DNA from 2 places in the Rhizobium sp. CRRU65 genome. Region 2 is predicted to be linked to the other one. Evidence: riboswitches for the same ligand, from Rfam matches in the RefSeq annotation. Region 2 holds a riboswitch; the other holds the start of a gene.
What was found. Region 2 has a riboswitch for thiamine pyrophosphate ahead of ACM5SV_RS08335 (YkoF family thiamine/hydroxymethylpyrimidine-binding protein). Riboswitches for the same ligand answer to the same signal wherever they lie in the genome.
Positions count from the first base shown of each region.

Region 1 (3,416 bases), on a different contig from region 2:
TAGCGACGGACGGCACCGGCGAGGCCTTCACCAGCCTTGCAAGGCCGTCAAAGCCGATCGGCTGCTTGTGGTCGGCCTTGGTCGGCGTCGCAAACACTGGCCCGACGCCCGTGTAGTCGACGAGATCAGGGTCGACCGCGTTCGCAAGCGCCTCGCTCTCGACCGACAGGCCAAGGATCATGTCGGGGCCGATCATCGTCCGCGCTCTCATCGCATCCATGTCCTCCTGGCCGATATGCAACCCGTCAGCGCCGATGGCGATGGCCGCCTCGACATCGTCGTTGACGATGAGGAGGGCGCCGGTTCCATCCAATGCCTGTTTCAGGGCGCGGCCGGTCTCGATCATCCCGATGGTGCCGGCATGTTTGACGCGCAGTTGCACCATGGTGGCGCCGCCGGCAATGGCAAGGCGCGCAGTTTCGACCATGCCGATCCCGGCGCAAAGATCGGGGTCGAGGACGAGATAGAGCGAAAGGTCGAAAGCCTTCATGCCGCTGATATCCTTGCCCTGGCGTCAAGCGTTTCGGCGTCGAGCGCGGCCAGCGCATCGAGGAAGCGCCAGGAGAAGGAGCCGGGCCCGGCCGCTCCAAGTGCGGCCTCCTCGCCGGCGATGGCGAAGGTTGCAAGTGCCGCAACCGTCGCGCCGAAGATATCCTCAGGTGCCGTCGCGGCAAAGGCGCCGACGAGGCAGGTGAGCGAGCAGCCGAGCGCTGTGACCTGCGGCATCAAGGCCGATCCGCCTTCGATGCGCACGGCCCGCTCGCCGTCGGTGACGAAATCAACCGCGCCGGTAACGGCAACGACCGCCCGCTGCAGCTCAGCGAGCCATCGCGCCGAACCTTCCGCCTGTTCGACCGGGTCGCGGCTGTCGACGCCCTGGCCGCGGCTCTCTCCGCCGGCCAGCGCTATAATTTCGGAAGCGTTGCCGCGGATGATGGTCGGACGCAGCGCCAGGAGGTCGGCGACGGCGTTACGGCGGAAAGCCGTCGCATAATGCGCGACCGGATCGAGCACCCAGGGTTTGCCGGCGGATGTCGCCGCCTTCGCCGCTGCCTGCATGCCGTCGATCCATTGCGTCGACAGCGTGCCGATATTGATGGTCAGCGCACTGGCGATCCCGGCGAACTCGCCGGCTTCTTCAGCGGCATGCACCATGGCGGGCGAGGCGCCTGATGCAAGCAGAACATTTGCGGCAATGTTCATGGCGACGTAATTGGTGATGCACTGAACGAGCGGCGGCTTCTCGCGCATCGCCTTCAGCATCGCTCCGGGTGTGGTCTTGGTCTGCATATGGCCCCTTTCAGGCGGGGGCGGGCACGGGGCGGTTCGTGCGGGCGATGCCGCGACCCCGAGCGACTCCCTCCGCCGGCATTATCCGGTTCAGGTTCGAAGGGTGCTTCTCAGCCCGTCTGTCGACGGGCGCCCCTGTCTCTCATCGCGCTCTTTTTCGCAGAGAACGGGGCTGATGTCACCCCGAAAATGACAATCCTGCGACCGACGCGGCGCGCGTCTCTTTTACGAAACGCGGTCAGCCGACGAGGCGCTCCTCGTCGACATTTTAGTCAGTCTCAAACCTTCAATCACGCATGCGCTTCCTTGCCGCGATAGACCTCCGGATCGGGGATCGGAACCGCGGCGATCAGCGCGCGGGTGTAGTCATCTCTCGGGTTTTCGAAGATATCCCGCCGTGTGCCGGTTTCGATGATGCGGCCGGCGCGCATGACGGCGACGTTGTGCGACATGCGCTCGACCACCGCCATGTCGTGGGAGATGAAGAGATAGGCGAGCCCCATCGTCTCCTGCAGTTCGAGCAGCAGGTCGAGCACCCGGGCGCGGACCGAGACGTCAAGCGCTGCGACGCTCTCGTCGGCGACGATCAGCTTCGGCTCCAGTGCCAGGGCCCGGGCAATACAGATGCGCTGGCGCTGGCCGCCTGAGAATTCGTGCGGATAGCGCGTCGCCGCATCGGGTGTCAGGCCGACCCGCCGCAGCAGTTCGGCGACGCGGTCCTGCCGTTCGCTGTGGTTGCCGATGCCGTGGATGAGCATCGGTTCGCCGATCGCCTTGCCGACGGCCATGCGCGGATCGAGCGAGGCATAGGGATCCTGGAAGATCATCTGCGCCGAGCGGCGCACGGGCCGCATCTCGCGCTGGCTGAGGCCGGCGATATTGCGGCCGTCGATCAGGACATTGCCCTTGAAGGGGATGAGACCGAGCACGGCCTTGCCCGTCGTCGATTTGCCGGAGCCGCTTTCGCCGACGAGGCCGAGCGTTTCGCCCGGCAGGATATCGATGGAAACGCCTTCGACGGCTGCAACCGGCGGCTTGCCCTTGAAAAACCGGCTTGCGGCACTGCCATAGGTGACGGTGAGGTCGCGCACGTTCAGAACCGGCGTGCGGTCCGGATGCAGCGTCTCGACGGCGCGCTGCGTGATGCGCGGCGGACGGTCGGTGCCGGCAAGCGCGCCGAGCCGCGGGACGGCGGCGAGCAATTGCTGGGTATAGGCCTCCTTCGGTCGTTGGAAGATGGCGAGCGCCGTTCCCTGCTCGACGATCCTGCCATTCTGCATGATGACGACGCGGTCGGCCATTTCGGCGACGACGCCCATGTCATGGGTGATCAGGATGATCGAGGCGCCGAATTCGCGCTTCAACTCGCGCATCAGTCTGAGGATCTGCGCCTGCACGGTGACGTCGAGTGCCGTCGTCGGCTCGTCGGCGATCAGCACCTTCGGCCGGCAGGAGAGCGCCATGGCGATCATCACCCGTTGGCGCATGCCGCCGGACAGCTCGTGCGGATATTGCTTCAGCCGCCGGGCCGGCTCGGTGATCTGCACTGCATCGAGCATCTTCAGCGCCACCGCCTCAGCATTGTTGCTGCCCTGGTGCGCGCGGATTGCCTCGGTCAGCTGGTTGCCGACCGACATGACCGGGTTGAGCGAGGTCATCGGCTCCTGGAACACCATGGCGATATCGCCACCGCGCACGCTGCGCATCGCCCGGTCGGAAAGCGTGAGCAGGTCGCGCTCGCCAAGCAGCACGCTGCCGGAGGCGACCCGCAGCGAGGCTTTCGGCAAGAGCCCCATGATCGACAGCGAGGTGACCGACTTCCCCGAGCCGGATTCGCCGGCGATGCAGAGCGTTTCGCCGCTTGCAAGCTCGAAGCTGACATCCTCGAGCACCGGCTTGCGGCCTTCGGGGGTGCGGGCATCAACGCTCAGATTGCGAAGGCTGAGCACCGGTGCCGCGGCGGGCATGGCTTCGTTCACGAGAACACGATCCTCGGGAAGTAGAAGGAAACCACCCAGTTCGGCTGGTCGACGATCTCGCTGATGCGCAGATCGCCGCAGACGGAGCAGAGCAGATAGGCATCGACGGCGCTCATGCCGTGTTCGGCGCCGAGAAGATCGATCATG
Region 1 is NZ_JBLYZH010000002.1:306,521-309,936, forward strand. It holds gene thiE (thiamine phosphate synthase) at 1-490, opposite strand, end outside; gene thiM (hydroxyethylthiazole kinase) at 487-1,290, opposite strand; TPP riboswitch at 1,341-1,437, opposite strand; gene ACM5SV_RS04705 (ABC transporter ATP-binding protein) at 1,581-3,269, opposite strand; gene ACM5SV_RS04710 (acetamidase/formamidase family protein) at 3,266-3,416, opposite strand, start outside.
Region 1: another riboswitch for thiamine pyrophosphate. It lies ahead of thiM (hydroxyethylthiazole kinase); the one in region 2 lies ahead of ACM5SV_RS08335 (YkoF family thiamine/hydroxymethylpyrimidine-binding protein).

Region 2 (3,416 bases):
TGAGTTCAACCATTGCATCGCTCATCGGCGCTGCTCCCCGGATGGCTGCCAGGGCATAACGAGGCGCTGGATCATCAGCGTCAACCCGAAGAGGCAGAGTGTCAGCACGGCGCTGACGATGACGGCGGCGAGCACGAGATCGGGTCGGAAGTTGTTCTTGGCGTTGAGGATATAGATGCCGAGGCCGCGGGCGGCACCGGCATATTCGGCAAAGATCGCGCCGACGACGGCATAGGTGATCGAGATCCGCAGGCCGGCGAAGAAATAGGGCAGCGAGGAGGGAAGCCGTGCCAGACGGAAAATGCGCCAGCGGCTCGCCTTCATCGAATTCAGCAATTCGGCGATGTCGCGGTCAGTCGATTCATAGCCCTGCAGCAAGGCGACGAGCAGCGGGAAGAAGGTGACGAGCGCCACCAGCAGGATCTTCGGCAATAGGCCGAAGCCGAACCAGAGGACGACGAGGGGGGCGATCGCCACCATCGGCAGGGTCTGGCTGGCGATGAAGATCGGCAGCAATGCCCGGCGCATGAAGGGCACGAAATCCATGAGGATCGAGGCGGCGAAGGCGAAGGCAAGCGACAGGGCGAAACCTCCGAGTGTCGCGCCGAGCGTCGGCCAGGTGTTTGATATCAGCGCCTCGCGGTTCAGCCAACCCTGGATGACGATACGCGACGGCGCCGGCAGGATGGACGGTTTGATGCCGGAGAGATCGACATAGAGTTCCCATGCCGCCAAGAAGGCGCAGCCGGCGAGCAAGGCGGGTATGCCCCGGTAGAGAGCGGCGCGGAGCGCGGCAAGGCGCGATTCCGATGGTTTTGACGGTGTCATCAGCGTTCTAATTCAGGCCTTCGTCGGGCTGTTGGCGGAAACCGTGACATCTAGGGTCACATGTCCTTCGGGGTCGCCGAAGCGATAGAAGGCCTCGCGAATGGTGGCGAAGACCGCGCCGGCATCGCCAGAGAGCCTGGTACAGAAATTCTTGGCGCGGTCGAAGGTGCCGGAGCGCTTCAGGAAGTCGATGCAGCCGTAGATCTCGTCCATATGGGTACCGGTTCCCATGACGTAGAGCGAGAATTGCGCAGCGGTCGGCTGTCCGGTCTCGGCGGTGGTTTCAACCGCGGCAAGTGCGGCTGTTATACGCTCGGCAAGCGGCTCCGCCTGGCCGAGGGAGGGGTTGACGCCGCAGATGGCGTCGTCGGGCTCGCCGGGGCAGCCGCGTGAAATCGCAGCGGACAGCACGCAATGCTCGCCGGTCTTTGCGGCAGAGACGAAAAGGTCGTGCATGGCGGCGAAGAGGATGTCAGGCGGGCCGACCAGCAGTGTGGAAATGTCATCGGTCTCGATGCGCAGCCGGTCGCGATAGGGATCGAGCACCTTGACGGCATCGAGAATGATGCCGACGAAATTGTCGGACATCGGATAGAGTGACACTTGTGCGCCTGAGAACATCTGAACCTCGCTCCGCTGGCATTACCCAGATCAGCTTTGAAGGGTCCAGAGGCTTGCGCCTCACATCTCAGCCCCGGCAATACGGAGCCCCCCTGTTATTTGCGCGGAAACTATCACCGGGGTTTTCTCCCCGCAACCGCAAAATTGCGAACCCGTCCGTGCGGTCGGAATGAACCGGATGTGACGGAAAACACCCGGGCGGAGGATCTGCCCGGGTGTTCCCAATGGTTCCGTACCTGCCGGGAACGGAACCGGAGCTTTCTGGCTCAGGCGGCTAGCGCATAACCCCGAAAATCGGAATCTATTTTCGGAAAGGATTATGAGCAGATTCAAAGTGATAGAGCGTCCTTAGCGTGTCTGAAAAGACGCGCGGCGCTCTATTTCGGCATAGGGACGATTGCTGCGGGCGGTGACGAGCGCCTGCGTCCACCATTCCAGCCTCGCCATCATCCGATCGAGCAAACGCATTCCATCGGCGGGATTATCGAGTCGTCCGTCTGGATCGAAGCGGTTCCAAGGTGCGGCAAAGCTGACCGAATCGCGGATGGTGACGGCGTGCAGTTCGGCAAAGACCAGCCGCAGCTGTTCGACGGCGCGCAGGCCGCCGGATATGCCGCCATAGGAAACGAAGGCGACCGGCTTGCCCTGCCAGGGCTCGAAGAAGAAATCGATGATCGACTTCAACGAGGCGGTGAAGCTGTGATTATATTCCGGCGTGACGATGATGAAGGCGTCGGCCATGCCAAGCCGGCCGGCGAGCCTGCCGATTTCGGGGTGCGCCATGTCACGGTTAGACGGCAGCGCGAAATTCAATGGATCGATGATATCGATATCGAATTGCGGGAAGCGGACGAGTTCCTGCGTCAGCCATTTGACCACCCGGTCGCAGATGCGGCCCTCTCTCGTGCTTCCATAGATGACAACCAGCCTGGTGGGTGTTTGCATGCGTGCTCCTTATTGCGATTGGACTTTACGATTGCAGGAGCAAGGGTTATAAAACCTCAACTAATATTGAGGTCAAGAGGCAATGGATACAATTCCGGCAGCGCCGCTCGGCAAGCTCCTGACGGTCGGCGAAGTGGCGGAGCGCAGCGGCCTGGCCGTCTCGGCACTGCATTTTTACGAGACCAAGGGGCTGATCTCGAGCATCCGCTCCCGTGGCAATCAGCGGCGCTATGGGCGCGATGTGCTTCGCCGGCTCGGCATCATCAAGGTGGCGCAGCGTGTCGGCATTCCGCTTTCGGAAATCCAAGCGGCGTTCACGTCCCTGCCGCAGGGACGCACGCCGACCGTCGCCGACTGGCAGACGCTGTCGGCGCTGTGGAAGGATGATCTCGACGCGCGAATCAGGCGGCTTAGCCTGCTGCGCGACCGTCTGACCGGCTGCATCGGCTGCGGCTGCCTGTCGATCGAAAGCTGTCCGTTGCGCAATCCCTGTGACCGGCTCGGCAAGGAAGGGCCGGGCGCGCGACTTCTGGAGGCCGAAAACTAGTCTTCCGCAGGAACGTGCATCTTTCCGGAAAGATCGATGCGCGCCTTCCTTTCGGTCGGCGCGCTCATATGTTAAGGGCGAATGACACAACCGGCGGCACTGTCCGCGAGGAGGACGGCTTCGTGTTCCATCCCAGACTGTTCGAAAATCGCAATGTTGTGGTGACCGGCGCCGGCCGCGGCATCGGCCTTGAAGTGGCCCGGCAGTTCCTGGACTGCGGCGCGAAGGTGATCGTCCATACCGGGCGCAAGCCGGGACGCGACCTGCCGGATTTCCTGCTGACGGCTGAATCCGAAAGACGGGCGCTGCTGCTTAATGCCGATTTCTCTGCAGTCGGTGGCGCAGCGCAATTTGCCGAGGATACTCTCGCCTTCTTCGATAAGGTCGATGTGCTCGTCAACAATGCCGGCACCATGCTTGGTCGTTTTCCCGCCGCCACACTCACCGACGCAGAATATGAGGCGGTCGTGCGGCT
Region 2 is NZ_JBLYZH010000003.1:425,641-429,056, forward strand. It holds gene ACM5SV_RS08325 (ABC transporter ATP-binding protein) at 1-25, opposite strand, end outside; gene ACM5SV_RS08330 (ABC transporter permease) at 22-828, opposite strand; gene ACM5SV_RS08335 (YkoF family thiamine/hydroxymethylpyrimidine-binding protein) at 841-1,449, opposite strand; TPP riboswitch at 1,440-1,553, opposite strand; gene ACM5SV_RS08340 (NADPH-dependent FMN reductase) at 1,798-2,394, opposite strand; gene soxR (redox-sensitive transcriptional activator SoxR) at 2,477-2,941, shown strand; gene ACM5SV_RS08350 (SDR family NAD(P)-dependent oxidoreductase) at 3,064-3,416, shown strand, end outside.